One region of the Pseudomonas sp. NyZ480 genome, then DNA from elsewhere that is predicted to be linked to it. Evidence: riboswitches for the same ligand, from Rfam matches in the RefSeq annotation. Region 1 holds a riboswitch; each other region holds the start of a gene.
The links. A riboswitch is a leader RNA that binds a small molecule or an ion and turns the genes downstream of it on or off. The one in region 1 is predicted to bind cobalamin.
Positions count from the first base shown of each region.

Region 1 (3,866 bases):
GTGGGGCAAGGCCAGTTCGAGGCTGGCCTCCAGCCCGTCAGAGGTCTGCTGGCCGGCTTGTTGTTTGTCGTGGCTGACAGGGTCGTCCACCAGCAGCTTTTTCTTGACGATGTGGTAAGCCGCCAGGGTCCACTCGCCGCGCCCCTCCCAGAAACGTTGCTTGAGGCCCAGTTCGGTCTGTTTCGACTCGGTCAGGTCATAGTGCATCTGGCCGGGGCTGAGGCTGATCAAATCGTTCACCCCGTCCTCGCTGGTGGCGTACTGACCGTACAGGGACAGGTCATCGTTCACTGCGAACACCAGCCCGGCGCGCCAGTTGCCGCCTTGCAGGCTGTGGTCGCTGCGGGTGCCGTCGACCAGGTTGTCGCGGTCGATATGGTTCTGGTCGCGGCGCACGCCGGTCACCAGCGAGAGGCGCTCGGTGACCCGAAGGCGGTTTTCCGCGAACAGGGCGAAGGTGTGGGTGGTGGACAGCGTCTGCGGGCGCAGCGGCGAGTTGCTGTGGAACGTCGCCGCAGTTGGGTGCCATGGGTCGACGTAGTCGCCACCGACATCGTCGTAGGGTGAGTTGCTGTCGACGTTGAAGCGAATCTTGTTGTACTCGGCGCCGACCAGGGTGGTGCTGGCCAAGCCGAACAGGCGGTGGTCGAGCGTGAAGGTCTGGCGGTCGCCGATCTGCTCCTGATTATGCTTGATCTGCAGGTAGCTCTGGCGCAGCAGTTGGTCACGGTCGGCATCCCAGCTGTAGGCCTCGGCATTGCGCCAATGGCGGCGGCTCTTGATGTAGTAGAGCTGGTTGCTGGCACTGAGGTGGTCGCTGAGGGTCCAGTCGGTGGTGAAACGAGTCCACGCATCACGGTAGCGCTGCACGTCATCGTCGATGTTGTAGTTCTTCTTGCGCAGGCTGGAGCGGTAGTGGCCGTCGATCAAGGGTGTGCCGAAGTCGTTGGCCGGCTCGGCATCGCCGCGCTCGTGGGCCAGGGTGAAGCTGAGGTCGTCGTTGGCGTCGAAGCGCAACGCGGCGCCCAGGGCCAGGCTGCGCGAGTCGGTGCGGTCGACCCAGCCGTTGCTTGCCTGGCGGTTGAGGGTCACCCGGTAGCTGAGGCGCTCGCTGATGCTGCCGCCGCTGTCCAGGCCCAGTTGCTGACGGTCCCAGGCGCCATAGCCCAGGCGCAGATGGTTCTGCACCTGGCCGCTGAATGGCTTTTTGGGGATCACGTTGACCACCGCGCCGGTTGCGCCCTCGCCATACAGCACCGAGGCCGGGCCACGGATCACGTCGATACGCTCGACCAGCCACGGGTCTACCGGAAAAGTCTGGGTGCCCGCGCCCGTGTACAGGCGTGTGCCATCGAACAGGGTCATCACCGATCCATGCCCGGTAAAGCCCCTGGCCGAGAGACCGGTGCCGCCGTCGCCTGGGGTACCGATGAAGGAGATGCCGGGCGAGCGGCTGACTGCATCCTGAACGGTGAGGTTGTTGCGCTGCTGGATCTGTTGTGCGCTGATGCTGCTGGTGCTGGCCGGGGTTTCCAGGGCGCTGAGGTTAAGGCGCGAGCCAGCCTGGGTCGGGGTGGCGAGGTCCACGGCGGCGTCATCGTGGGTGCCGGTGATGGCCGTGGAGGGCAGGGCCAGGGCACTTCGTTCGTCGGCCAGGGCAGGAAAAGTCACGGCCAGGCAGGCCGCCAGTGTGTGAAGCTTGTAAATACGGGACATGTCGTTCCACGGCTGCAGGAATGAATGGATCCCGGTGGAAAACACGCAAAGGTGAGCCACGCACGCAGGCGCGCACGCGCAAACCGGCCTGCGCCCGCCCACCGCGGGTTGCCAAGTGAAGCTCCAGGCCGGTCTCCGGGCTTGCGAGGGTCGTGAAGCCTTCACCTTCCCATGCGTTTGCACAGTGGTATTTCGAAGGGTTCGCTCGCTTACCGTTGCGGGGGCAGCGCCGGACTTGTCGTGTAGCTCGACTCACCGGCTTCCCGTTTCACCCTGCGCGCGGCGGCGCAGGGCACCTGAAACTGGCGCGCATCTGACCATCGAAACGGCTCTGCGTCAATGGATTGCGCGGTATTGCCGATGGCGCTATCGACCCCGGCGGCGTGATACGCGGGCTTCGATGTTCTTGCGCCCGATCAGCAGCGGCGGTTTCTCCACCACCGGTTCGTCGGCCAGCCATTTGTACATCACCAGGCAATCCACCAGCCCAAGACGGGCATGGCGGTAGGCCTTGGGCAGGCGACCGACCGTTTCGAAACCCAGTTTCCGCCACAGCGCCACGGCCACTTCGTTGCTGGCCACCACCGAGTTGAACTGCAGGGCCAGGAAGCCCTCCTGGCGTGCCAGCTTTTGCGAGTGCTCGCACATCATCCGCGCCACGCCGCGCCCGCGGGCGGCTTCGCAAACCATATAGCCGCAGTTGCCCACATGGGCGCCGGGACCTGCCGCGTTGGCCTTGAGGTAATACGAACCGAGCACCTCGCCGTTCGCTTCGGCAACCAGGGTATGCAGGGGCAGTTCCAGCCACAGTTGCCGGGCGTGTTCGAAAGTGAGGGCAGGGTCGTAGGCGTAGGTTTCGCGGGCCTGGATGACGGCCTGGAAGGTTGGCCAGAAGCGCTCGAAGTCTTCGGGCGTCATGGGGCGGATGTGGATCATGCGGGTTCCTGCAAGGGCTGAGGTGCCCAGTCTGAGTAACGCGGCGCCGTCGCGCAAGGGCGGCGCCGCCAGGCCTCAGCTGTCGGCCTTGCCAACGGCATCCAGTGCCCGGGCCGAGTAGACCAGCGCGGCACCCGCATTCATGGCGACGGCCACGCCCAGGGCTTCGGCGATTTCTTCGCGGGTGGCGCCGTGTTTGACGGCTTGCTGCGAGTGCACGGCGATGCAGCCGTCGCAGCGGGTGGTGACCGCCACGGCCAGGGAGATCAACTCGCGAGTCTTGGCGTCCAGGTGGTTGGTCTTGGCACCCGCACCGCTGGCCGTCATGTAGCCGGCCACGGTGTCGGGGGAGAGTTGCTTGAGATCGCCGATGCCGGCCATCAACTGCTTACGGTAGGCGTCCCAGTCCATCATGCTCATCGTCTTCACCTTGTTGGGGTTTGGGCAGGAGCTTTCAGGGTAGTCCAAGCCTTCAGATATAGATGAACACCAGCAGCAGTGCCGCGACCACGGCCCACTTTTCCAGGTAGTAGCGGGTACGGTTACGCTTCTTCAGCGCCTTGCCGCGCTCACGGATCCGGTAGATGCGGGTGAACAGACGGTTGATGCCGCCGGTCTTGTCGTTGGCGGTGTTCGGCGCGGCGGCGGCGGCCATGACATTGCGGCTGAACCAGCGGTTGAAGGCGGTCGCCCAGCGGTACTTGAGCGGACGCTCGACGTCGCAGAACAGGATGATGCGGTTGTGATCGGTGGTATTGGCGGCGTAGTGGATGTACGTTTCGTCGAACACCACCGCTTCGCCATCGCGCCAGGAATACTTTTCGCCATCCACATCGATGTAGCAGCCGTCGTCGTTCGGTGTATCCAGGCCCAGATGGTAGCGGTAGGAGCCGGCGTAGGGGTCGCGGTGGCGCACCAGTTTCGCACCCGGCGGTAGGGTGGCGAACATCGCCGCCTTGACCGTGCCGATGCCTTGGAGCAACTCGGTGGTGCGTGGGCACAGGCTCATGGCCGAGGGGTGGCTTTCGCCGTACCACTTCAGGTAGAAGCGCTTCCAGCCGGTCTTGAAGAACGAGTTGAAGCCAACGTCGTCGTAATTCTCGGATTTCTTGATGGCACCGGCATGCAGCAGTTGCTGGGCCTCTTCACGGATTTCCTGCCAGTGGTCCTTGAGCGGTTGCAGTTCCGGGAACGCCTCGACCGGCAGGTAGGGC
Region 1 covers NZ_CP120626.1:3,339,790-3,343,655, reverse strand. Annotated here, with positions in the region: gene P3R38_RS15345 (TonB-dependent receptor) at 1-1,716, opposite strand, end outside; cobalamin riboswitch at 1,825-2,031, opposite strand; gene P3R38_RS15340 (N-acetyltransferase) at 2,083-2,652, opposite strand; gene P3R38_RS15335 (carboxymuconolactone decarboxylase family protein) at 2,728-3,072, opposite strand; gene lpxO (lipid A hydroxylase LpxO) at 3,125-3,866, opposite strand, start outside.

Region 2 (3,866 bases), 380 kb from region 1:
TCGTTGTCGCTTTGTTGTTGCTCCTCTATGCGGGTTGGTTCAGGCGCAGCCAAATGCGAGGGCAGGGGGCCGAGCCTAGGTTTTCCCGGGAGCAAGCCCGTAGCGAGGGGACCCCGGAGCGCAGCGTAGGGGCCGGAGTAGGTCGCCGTAAAGGCGAAAGGGTTAATGTGCGCCTCCATGGTGAATGAATATTCACGCTATCTGAATGCCGTCCTTAAATCTGGGCTTTGAAGTTTGAAGTTTGAAGTTTTGGTTTCTGGATGCGTGAGCATATCCATTTGCCAAGGTGACGCTCAGTCACCTTTCCGCTCTTACAGCGGGTCACTTTTTGGCAGACGCCCCAAAAAGTAACCAAAAAAGTCTGGCTCCTATCATCCGGCCCCTGCGCTGCGCTCCGGGGTTCCCTCGCTCCGGGCTTGCTCCGGGAGGACCGCGCTGAACGGCCCCTCCTGGGCCGCAGCGCTTGACGGGCATCCATGCCCGTCACCTCCCTGCGCAAGCCCTGCGCTCGGCCTCCTAAAGTCGCATTAGGTGGCGCCTGAACTACCGCGCGCTAGAAGCAAGAGCAAAGCGAAGCAAAAGAAAGTCCGCCTCGAATTTATAGTTTTAATGTTGAATGTGCGGCTGGTTTAGCTGTTGTTGTTGTTGTTGTTGTTGTTGTTGTTGTTGGGAGTTGGGAGTTGGTATTTCATGCTCCGCTTTTGCTTTTAATGCGCGATATCCCAGACGCTGCAAATTGCGACGTCAGTAGGCCGAGCGTAGGGCTTGCGGAGGGAGGTGACGGGCATGGATGCCCGTCAAGCGCTGCGGCCCAGGAGGGGCCGTTCAGCGCGGTCCTCCCGGGAGCAAGCCCGTAGCGAGGGAACCCCGAAGCGAAGCGTAGGGGCCGGATGATAGGAGCCAGCGGTTTTTGCCTACTTTTGCCCAAGAGCAAAAGTAGGTCGCCGTAAAGGCGAAAAGGTGAGTGAGCGCCTCCATGGCGAATGGATATTCACGCTATCTGAATGCCGCCCTTAAATCTGTGCTTTGAAGTTTGAAGTTTGAAGTTTTGGTTTCTGGATGCGTGAGCATATCCATTTGCCAAGGTGACGCTCAATCACCTTTCCGCTCTTACAGCGGGTCACTTTTTGGCAGACGCCCCAAAAAGTAACCAAAAAAGTCTGGCTCCTATCATCCGGCCCCTGCGCTGCGCTCCGGGGTTCCCTCGCTCCGGGCTTGCTCCGGGAGGACCGCGCTGAACGGCCCCTCCTGGGCCGCAGCGCTTGACGGGCATCCATGCCCGTCACCTCCCTGCGCAAGCCCTGCGCTCGGCCTCCTGAAGTCGCATTAGGTGGCGTCTGAACTACCGCGCGCTAGAAGCAAGAGCAAAGCGAAGCAAAAGAAAATTTGCCTCGCATTTATAGTTTTAATATTGAATGTGCGGCTGGTTTAGCTGTTGTTGTTGTTGTTGTTGTTGTTGTTGTTGTTGTTCGGAGTTGGTATTTCATGCTCCGCTTTTGCTTTTAATGCGCGATATTCCAGGCGCTGCAAATTGCGACGTCAGTAGGCCGAGCGTAGGGCTTGCGGAGGGAGGTGACGGGCATGGATGCCCGTCAAGCGCTGCGGCCCAGGAGGGGCCGTTCAGCGCGGTCCTCCCGGGAGCAAGCCCGTAGCGAGGGAACCCCGAAGCGAAGCGTAGGGGCCGGATGATAGGAGCCAGCGGTTTTTGCCTACTTTTGCCCAAGAGCAAAAGTAGGTCGCCGTAAAGGCGAAAGGGTGAATGAGCCCCTCCATGGCGAATGGATATTCACGCTATCTGAATGCCGCCCTTAAATCTGTGCTTCAAAGTTTTGGTTTATGGATGCATGGGCATATCCATTTGCCAAAGCGACGCTCAACCACCTTTCCGCTCTTACAGCGGGTCACTTTTTGGCAGACGCCCCAAAAAGTAGCCAAAAAGGTCTGGCGGCATGACTCACCCACATGGGTTACAAATCAGATCACGCACATAGGTAACAGTCTTTGACTGACAGGGTCGGTATTCGAGGTTCTGACCATGCCTTGGCGAGAGCTGAAACCTATGGACCTGAAAATGCTTTTCATCGCGGATTCCTGCAAGGGGCGCCCAGCTTCAGCGCCCTATGCCAGGCCTACGAGATCAGCCGAAAGACCGGCTACAAATGGGTCGAGCGATTGTGCGAACAGTTGACCACCTGCCACCCCACGCGTAGCCTTGCCGCTTCGAGGTTCTTCGGCTGCGCCGAAGCTAAGACGGGAACGCGGTACAAGCCGCGGCTGCCCCCGCAACTGTAAGCACCGACAACGGATCGACACAGCCACTGCGCCCAAGCGCGGGAAGGCGTCATCCCTCAAGCCCCCGCAGAGAGAGGGCGAAGCAGTGCAAGCCAGGAGACCTGCCTCGGACGATTTCGACTTTCAACCGGGCGGGGTGATCCGGTGGCGAATAAGCCCGGCCACTGGCCCGTGGCTCTCGTCCCGCATGCCCGCCATCCTGCCAAGGGCATTGCGACATGAAAACACTGGCCAAGCTACCCGTCACCATCGTCACCGGCTTCCTCGGCTCGGGCAAAACCACGTTGCTCCGGCACATGCTCGACAATGCCCAAGGCCGCCGTATCGCGGTAATCGTCAATGAATTCGGCGAACTGGGTATCGACGGCGAAATTCTCAAGCAGTGCAGCATCGGTTGCACCGAGGAAGAAGCCAGCGGACGCGTCTACGAACTGGCCAATGGCTGCCTGTGCTGCACCGTACAGGAAGAGTTCTTCCCAGTAATGCGCGAATTGGTGGCGCGCCGTGGCGACCTCGACCACATTCTCATTGAAACCAGCGGCCTGGCCCTGCCAAAACCCCTGGTACAGGCCTTCCAGTGGCCGGAAATTCGCAATGCCTGCACTGTGGACGCCGTCATCACCGTGGTCGACAGCCCGGCGGTGGCCGCCGGCACATTCGCAGCCTATCCAGACCAGGTAGATGCCCAGCGCAAGCTCGACCCCAACCTGGACCACGAATCGCCGCTGCACGAACTGTTCGCCGACCAACTGGCCAGTGCCGACCTGGTGGTGCTCAACAAGGCCGACCTGATCGACGCCCAAGGCCTGGCTAAGGTCCGGGCGGAAGTCGCCGAAGAGCTGCCGCCAGCAGTCAAGGTGATCGAAGCCAGCAGCGGTCGCCTGCCACTGGACGTACTACTGGGCGTGGGGGCTGAATCCGAGGCGCATATCGACGGTCGCCGCACCCACCACGATTCGCACCACGATGACGACGACCATGACGATCATGACCACGATGCCTTCGACTCCATCTCCATCGACCTGCCCGAAGCCGATGAAAGCTTGCTGCTCGATGCCCTGACCCAGTTGGTGGTCGAATTCGGCATTCTGCGCGCCAAAGGCTTCGCGGCCATTCCGGGCAAGCCGATGCGCCTGCTGGTGCAGGGCGTGGGCACGCGCTTCGACAAGCATTTCGATCGCGCCTGGCGCGCCGACGAGCCGCGTATCACCCGCCTGGTGCTGATCGGCCAGGAGCTGAACGCCAGTGAACTGGAAGCGCGACTGCGCAAGGCCCTGGGCGCCTGACCCATGCACCTGCTGCGGACCCAGCCCGGCGGTTTCGTGCCGGACGACAGCATCGCCGACCTCGGCCAGACCCCCGCCGACCTGGTGATCCTCTGCAGCGGCGATTCGCACCTGGCGTTGCTCGCCGACACCGCCGAGCAACTGCCGCCTGGCTTCCCCAGCGTACGTCTAGCCAACCCTATGCAGGTGCAGAATCATGCTTCGGTCGACCTGTATGTCGACCAGGTGCTGCGCCATGCCAAGGTGATCCTGGTCTCGCTGCACGGCGGCGTCGGCTACTGGCGCTAT
Region 2 covers NZ_CP120626.1:2,961,509-2,965,374, reverse strand. Annotated here, with positions in the region: partial or broken gene P3R38_RS13530 (IS481 family transposase) at 2,036-2,172, shown strand; cobalamin riboswitch at 2,207-2,416, shown strand; gene cobW (cobalamin biosynthesis protein CobW) at 2,511-3,578, shown strand; gene cobN (cobaltochelatase subunit CobN) at 3,582-3,866, shown strand, end outside.
Region 2: another riboswitch for cobalamin. It lies ahead of cobW (cobalamin biosynthesis protein CobW); the one in region 1 lies ahead of P3R38_RS15345 (TonB-dependent receptor).

Region 3 (3,866 bases), 2.0 Mb from region 1:
CTCCTGTTCAACCAGGGCCTGGATACGACCACGCAGCTCGCGCTGGCTGATGCGGATGAACCGCCAGGGCTGCATCAGGCCGACGCTGGGTGCCTGATGCGCGGCCGCCAACAACCGACCAAGTACCTCGGGGGCTATGTCGCCACCGGCGAAATGGCGCATGTCGCGACGCTCGCCGATGACCCGGTAGATGGCGGCGCGTTCTGCGTCGCTGTAGGCGTGTTCGCTCATGGCTGCAGCAGCGCCGCCGCCGCTTCGGGGTTGGAGGGGAAGTAGAAGTGCACGTAGGACGCCGTCAGGCGCCCCAGGCGATAGACCGCTTCATTGCCCCGCCCGCCATTGGGGCTGAGTCCTCGGGCGATCGGCTCAAGCTCGGTCATGGTCAGGGAATGGTGGTATGTGTGCCCACGCAAGGTGCCCTCTGGCAGTTCCACAGCCTGCAAGGCCAAGGCGGCAAGGCGTTTCTGCATGATCGCTTCGCCAGGCAGCAGGCCAAGCAACTCGGCCCGCTCGCCCGCCACGTCGGTCAACGCGTCGAGCAGGTACAGCATGCCGCCACACTCCGCCAGCAGGGGCTTGCCTTGCGCGTGGTGGGCACGCAGGGCGTCGAGCATCGAGGTGTTGGCAGCCAATGCATGGTGGTGCAGTTCGGGGTAGCCTCCCGGCAGGTACAGGCTATCGACCAGGGGCATTTCACGGTCATGCAGGGGCGAGAAGAACTCAAGCTGCGCGCCCAGGCTTCGCAGCACGTCGAGGTTGGCACCATAGGTGAAGGCGAACGCTTCGTCCCGGGCCACCCCGATGCGCACGCCAGCCAACGACGACGACAGCTGACGCGGCTCCGGTGCGGCGAAAGTGACCGCCGGTGGCAGGCTTGCGTCGCAACTGGCGCCCAAGGCTTCGGCAGCTGCATCCAGGCGGGCGTCGAGGTCATTCAGTTCACTGGCTTGGACAAGCCCCAGGTGACGACTGGGCAGCTCGATGCCACGCTCGCGGGACAAACCGCCATACCAGCGCAGGCCTTCGGTCAGGCTGCCTTCGAGCAATTGGGCGTGACGCAGGCTGCCGACGCGGTTGGCCAGCACGCCGGCGAACGGCAGGTCGGCCTGGTAGCGCGCCAGGCCCAAGGCCAATGCTCCAAAGGTCTGGGCCATGGCCGTGCCGTCGATCACCGCCAACACCGGCACACCAAAATGACGCGCCAGATCGGCGCTCGAAGGGGTGCCATCGAACAGGCCCATGACGCCCTCGATCAGGATCAGGTCGGCTTCGGCAGCGGCTTCCCATAGCAAGCGACGGCTCTCCTGCGCACCGATCATCCACAGGTCCAATTGGTAGACCGGCGCACCACTGGCCCGCTCGAGGATCATCGGGTCGAGAAAGTCCGGCCCACACTTGAACACTCGTACCTTGCGCCCAAGGTTGCGATGCAGCCGTGCCAGCGCAGCGGTGACGGTGGTCTTGCCTTGTCCGGATGCAGGTGCGGCGATCAACACCGCAGGGCATTGGCGCGCTTGGTTCACAGTTCCACGCCCTTCTGCGCACGGATACCGGCCTGGAACGCATGCTTGAGCATGCCCATTTCGGTAACCGTGTCAGCCATCTCGATCATTTCGGGCTTGGCTGCGCGGCCGGTGACGATCACATGCTGCATTGGCGGGCGAGCCTGGATATCGGCCAGCACCTGGTCGAGATCGAGATAGCCATGCTTGAGGGCGATGTTCAGTTCGTCGAGCACCACGAACTGCACCGAAGGGTCCTGCAGCAACTGCCGCGACACCGCCCAGGCCGCTTCGGCAGCAGCGATATCGCGCTGACGGTCCTGGGTTTCCCAAGTGAAGCCCTCGCCCATGACGTGGTAGCGCACCTGCTCGGGGAAGCGGCGGAAGAACAGCTCTTCTCCCGTGCTGTTGCGGCCCTTGATGAACTGCACCACACCACACTGCATGCCATGGCCCAACGCACGGGCGAGCATGCCGAACGCCGAACTGCTCTTGCCCTTGCCGTTGCCGGTCAGCACCAGCAGCAGGCCGCATTCGTTGGGGGAATTGGCGATGCGCTCGTCGATGATCGCCTTCTTGCGCTGCATACGCGCCAGATGACGTTCGTCGCGTTCGGTGGTTTCGCTCATGAGGGTTCTCCGCAGGCTGACGCCACGCGAGAAGCGGCGGCAGGTCGATAGGCAGGCAGACGGAGGACGCGCAGGGGCCATGACCCGCTCTGGTCACGGTGCACCGCGCATCACCCTCCGTGATGCCGTTGGCAGTATCAGGCCGGTCTCCGGGCTCGTGAGCGGGCCTGTGGCCCTGGCCTGCGCGCCTTCCCGGGCGTTCACCCAGTGGCCCTGCGCGGCCGCGTCTCACCTACCGTTGCGGGGGCAGCGCCGGGCTCGCGTCTTCCGACGCCCACCGGCTTCCCAGTTTCACCCTGCCCAGTCGAGGCTGGCAGGACACCTGAAACACGCGCGAAGGTTAGAGGGTTGGGCCGGGAGCGTCAATCGAAGCGCTCGTTCGACGAGCGGGGTCATTCTCCAGGACGCGGCGCGGCGGTGGCCTGGCGACTTACCTCGGTGACCGCCGCAAGCGCCAGCGCTCGCCGGGGATGCGATCAGCTGATCAGCGGTTCTGCGCCAGGTGGCCTTGGGGAATGACTCGCTTGGCCTGCAGGTAGGCCTTGGCCCAGTAGCTGTTGGACAGGTAGTCCAGGCGCACCGTGCCGCCTGTGGAAGGCGCATGCACGAAGCGGCCTTCGCCCACGTAGATCCCGGCATGGCTCACTTGCGAGCCGCCACCGGTGGCGAAGAACACCAAGTCCCCGGACTGCAGCGCATTGAGGTCCACCGTTGGCGCACGCATGACGATCATTTCGCGGGTCGATCGCGGCAGGCTGATGCCCGCTGCATCGCGGTAGACATAGCCGATCAGGCCACTGCAATCGAAGCCGGAATCCGGCGTGTTACCGCCCCAGCGATAGGGGGTACCGACCAGGCCGATGGCGCGTATGAGCACATCGTCGGCAATCGGCGAAATGTCAGGCTGGGCGTACGGGATCTGTGGCTGAACCACAGGGGCCGGTGCCGGAGCATGGCTGGAACAGGCGGCAAGCAGAGCCACCAGGGAAAGGAATGCGAAGCGCGCCGTCATCGCCATGGCCAGAACTTCCTGTCTGAGACCGTAGGGCCGCAGCCCAAAAGAGTTGAGAATTTAGATTAGACGCTTTCTATAAATGCGCACGGCGGCGAGCTTTTCAGCATCGCCGCCGCGGCAGGGTACATCATTTTGCCATCAGTTGCGCGCGATATTGGTCGGCGCCATCGCCAAGGCTCGCTTGGCTTCGATGAAGGTCTTGCTCCAGTAGCGATCACCGAGGCTGTCGATGCGCACACCACCGCTGCGGCGGCTGCTGGAGTGGATGAACTGGTTGTCACCCAGGTAGATGCCAGCATGGCTGACACGACCACGGCCATTGGTGCTGAAGAACAGCAAATCGCCCGGCTTGAGCTTGTTGCGCGCCACTTTCGGTGCGTCGACGTTGATCATCTCGCGGGTAGAGCGCGGCAAGGTCACACCCGCCTCTTCGCGGAACAGGTAGCCGATGAAACCGCTGCAGTCGAAGCCCGACTTCTCCGAGGTACCGCCGAAACGGTAGCGCGTGCCGATCAACGACATGCCACGTTCGAGAATACTGTCGGCCAGGGCCGGCAATTGGTAAGGCTTGCCGCTGGAGAAAGCCTCCAGGTCATCTTCGGTGGCCAGGTCCTCTTCGCTGAATACCGACGAAGTGGAAGTCTTGGCGTTGATCGCCGACGTCGAGGCGACCGGGGTGTGATCCTGAGGCTGGGAAACCGGGCCATGAGCCGCGCAGCC
Region 3 covers NZ_CP120626.1:1,347,064-1,350,929, reverse strand. Annotated here, with positions in the region: gene bluB (5,6-dimethylbenzimidazole synthase) at 1-231, opposite strand, end outside; gene P3R38_RS06080 (cobyrinate a,c-diamide synthase) at 228-1,523, opposite strand; gene cobO (cob(I)yrinic acid a,c-diamide adenosyltransferase) at 1,520-2,131, opposite strand; cobalamin riboswitch at 2,254-2,472, opposite strand; gene P3R38_RS06070 (C40 family peptidase) at 2,616-3,149, opposite strand; gene P3R38_RS06065 (NlpC/P60 family protein) at 3,285-3,866, opposite strand, start outside.
Region 3: another riboswitch for cobalamin. It lies ahead of cobO (cob(I)yrinic acid a,c-diamide adenosyltransferase); the one in region 1 lies ahead of P3R38_RS15345 (TonB-dependent receptor).

Region 4 (3,866 bases), 1.0 Mb from region 1:
GACTCGTTCTGGCGCAGGCGACGAGGGCGAACAACAGGGAAACGGCTGGACATGGAAGCTCCAAGAAATTTGACGACCTACACCATAAGCCTGTCGTGCGTGACTGAAAAGCCAAAATATCGAGATTGTCCCGTGCGCGCCGGGCAATAACGATTATTCAGTGCTGGCGCGGGCGCGACAAAATGTCACCCACCTGAAAAAGCCTGTTCAGGGCTCATTAAATGGTTATAAGATAACGTTTCACTTGATAATGGTTCCTGCCTGCGACCCCCTATGACAAGCGCCATAGCCACGCCTACCCAACTCACCCAGCGCCTGCACAGCATCGATGCCCTGCGCGGCCTGGTGATCGTGTTCATGTTGCTGGACCACGTCCGCGAAACCTTCTTCCTGCACCGCCAGGTAGGCGACCCGATGGACATCGACACCACCGAGCCCTCGCTGTTCGTCAGTCGTACCCTCGCCCATCTGTGCGCCCCGGTGTTCGTCCTGCTCACTGGCCTTTCGGCCTGGCTGTACGGCGAAAAGCACAAGGGCCGCAGCGATGTGTCGGCATTTCTGTTCAAGCGCGGGCTGTTCCTGGTGGCACTGGAGTTCACCCTGGTCAACTTCGCCTGGACCTTCCAACTGCCGCCCACCGTCATCTACTTGCAGGTGATCTGGGCCATTGGCGTGAGCATGATTGCCCTGTCTGTGCTGGTGTGGCTGCCGCGTCCGCTGATGCTCGCCGTGGGCGCTGTCATCGTGGCCGGGCACAACCTGCTCGACGGCCTGCACTTCGAGCCGGGATCGGCTCTGCATGTCCCGTGGGCCATCTTGCATGATCGTGGTTGGTTGACGCTCTCCGACGGCCTGCGCCTACGCACGTCCTACCCGGTGTTGCCATGGATTGGCGTCATCGCCCTGGGCTATGGCATGGGTCCATGGTTCGCCCGCGGCAGCGACGCAGGCCAACGCCAGCATCGTCTGCTGATGGCCGGCGTGATCGCCCTGCTGGGCTTCGTCGTGCTGCGCATGATCAATGGCTATGGCGAGGCCCCCTGGAGCGGTTACCCAACCTTGACGCAGACGGCGATGAGCTTCTTCAACATCACCAAGTACCCTCCTTCACTGCTGTTCCTGGCCCTGACCCTGGGGGGCGGCCTCGTGCTGCTGCGCGTCTTCGAACGTGCCGGCCAGGCTCGCTGGATCAGGGCCTTGGCCGTGTTTGGCGCAGCCCCCATGTTCTTTTACTTGTTGCACCTTTACGTCCTGAAGCTGTTGTACCTGGCCTGCGTCGCCCTGTTCGGGCTGAACCAGGGCCAGTATTTTGGCTTCGACGGGATCGGTGCAGTGTGGCTGGTCGCCGTGCTGCTGGCGGTGGCGCTGTACCTGCCGGTGCGGGCATTTGGCCGCTTGAAGGCGCGTCGCCGCGACATCAGCTGGCTGAAGTACTTCTGATATGACGTTTTCACCCGGCGGCCGAATGGTCTACCATGCGGCCCGCCGGTTTCCACCACGGAATTAATAGGGAATCCAGGGCCAGCTTTCACTGGCCAATCGGAACTGCCCCCGCAACTGTAGGTGCCGAGCCTGCTCCAACCAAGCCACTGGGTCTGCCGATCCGGGAAGGCCGGAGCCGGGCAAGGACGCACCAGTCAGGAGACCTGCCGGCCTACATTCACCAACCGGCGGGGTGTCCGGGATGGCCATCTCCACCCGTTCCCGGGTGCAGCCCCACGCCGTGCGCATGGGGCTTGGCGATGCCTGTCCGTGCGTTCATGCCGTGAACTGTCCGATAGGAGATCGCCCCCACATGCTGCTGCGCTTCACCACCCTGCTTGCAGGCCTGAGCCTCGCCGGCCTGGCCCAGGCCGCTACCACCCACTACCCGCTCACCGTCGACAACTGTGGCCGGCCCCAGACCTTCGCCCAGGCCCCCGAGCGCGCCGTCACCATCGGCCAGGCGGCGACCGAGATCCTCTATGCCCTTGGGCTGGGCGACAAAGTGGCCGGCACTTCGCTGTGGTTCAACAATGTGCTGCCCGAGTACAAGGCGGTGAACGACAAGGTCGAGCGGCTGGCCGACAACGACCCCAGTTTCGAAGCCGTGGTGGGCAAGCGCCCACGGTTGGTGGCGGTGCAATTCGAGTGGATGGTCGGCGCCCAGGGCGTCGTGGCAACCCGCGAGCAGTTCGATGAGCTGAAGATTCCTACGTACCTGCTGCCATCGGACTGCGAAGGCAAGGACAACCTGGTCGGAGCCGACGGTACCCGTCTACAAGCTTTCCAGGTCCAGAGCATCTACAAAAGCGTCAGCCAACTGGCCGAGATCTTCGACGTGCAGGACCGCGGCGCGGCATTGAACGCCGATCTCAAGGCAAGCCTGGACAGTGCCAGAAAGCACGTTGCAGGCAAGGACCTCTCCAACACCAGCGCATTGTTCTGGTTCTCCAGCGCCGACTTCCAGATAGACCCTTATGTGGCTGGTCGCCAAGGGGTGGCTGACTTCATGCTGCGCACCCTCGGTGTGCGCAATGTGGTCGAGTCCAACGAGGAATGGCCGACCGTGGGCTGGGAAACGCTGGCCAAGGCCAATCCAACCTGGCTGATCATTGCCCGCATGGACCGCCGCCGCTTCCCCGCCGACGACTACCAGAAAAAACTCGACTTCCTGCACAACGACCCGGTGACCCGCAACATGGACGCGGTGAAGAACAACCGCATCATCATCCTCGATGCAGATGCCATGCAGGCCGGCATCCGTCTGTTCCGTGGCCTGCAGACTTTGTCTGCCGCCTTCGCCAGCGGCAATGCGGCGCCGTGATGAAGCGTTTGTTGATTTATAGCGTCCTGTCGGCAATGGCCCTGCTCGCCGCCGTCCTGGCCGGCACCGTCATCGGAGAGGCCAACGTATCGTCCAGCGTGGTTTACCAAGTGCTGGCCAACCACCTGTGGCAGGCTGGTTACCCGGTCGACCCGATCGATGCGGGCATCGTCTGGAACTACCGTCTGACCCGCACCCTGGTGGCTGCCGCCTGCGGTGCCGGGCTGGCGACCTGCGGGGTGATTCTCCAGGCATTGCTGCGCAACCCGCTGGCCGAGCCTTACTTGCTGGGCCTCTCGGCAGGCGCTTCGACCGGTGCGGTGCTGGTGGGCTTGCTGGGGTTCGGTGGCATGGCACTGAGCATGTCAGCAGGTGCGTTCCTCGGTGCACTCGCTGCCTTCGCGCTGGTATTGGTGCTGGCCCGCACCAGCGGCTCCACTGGCAACAGCGCCCAGGTCATCCTCGCAGGCATTGCCGGCTCGCAACTGTTCAATGCACTGACTGCCTTCCTGATCACCAAGTCGGCCACCGCCGAGCAGGCGCGTGGCATCCTGTTCTGGCTGTTGGGCAACCTCAGTGGCGTGCGCTGGCCATCGGTGTGGCTGGCACTTCCAGTGGCGCTGGCCGGCCTGGTGGTGTGCCTGTGGCACCGCCGCACGCTGGATGCCTTTACTTTCGGAGTCGACTCGGCAGCGTCGCTGGGTATTGCCGTGCGTCGCACCCAGTTGCTGCTGATCAGTTGCGCTGCATTGGTGACAGCGGTGATGGTGTCGATCGTCGGGGCCATCGGTTTTGTCGGTTTAGTGATTCCCCACGCCCTGCGCTTGCTGCTCGGCCCTGGCCATAGCCACCTGCTGCCGGCCAGCGCCCTGGGCGGCGCCTTGTTCCTGATCGCCGCCGATGTACTGTCACGCACGCTGATTGCGGGCCAAGTGATACCGGTTGGCGTGGTCACCGCATTGATCGGCGCGCCTGTGTTCGCGCTGATCCTGGTCAGCCGTCGGGGGCGCCCATGACCCTCATGATCAATGCGCCCATCGCCCCACTCGCCTGTCAGGGC
Region 4 covers NZ_CP120626.1:2,330,400-2,334,265, reverse strand. Annotated here, with positions in the region: gene hemB (porphobilinogen synthase) at 1-53, opposite strand, end outside; gene P3R38_RS10720 (DUF1624 domain-containing protein) at 274-1,440, shown strand; cobalamin riboswitch at 1,470-1,669, shown strand; gene P3R38_RS10715 (ABC transporter substrate-binding protein) at 1,796-2,806, shown strand; gene P3R38_RS10710 (iron chelate uptake ABC transporter family permease subunit) at 2,806-3,822, shown strand; gene P3R38_RS10705 (ABC transporter ATP-binding protein) at 3,819-3,866, shown strand, end outside.
Region 4: another riboswitch for cobalamin. It lies ahead of P3R38_RS10715 (ABC transporter substrate-binding protein); the one in region 1 lies ahead of P3R38_RS15345 (TonB-dependent receptor).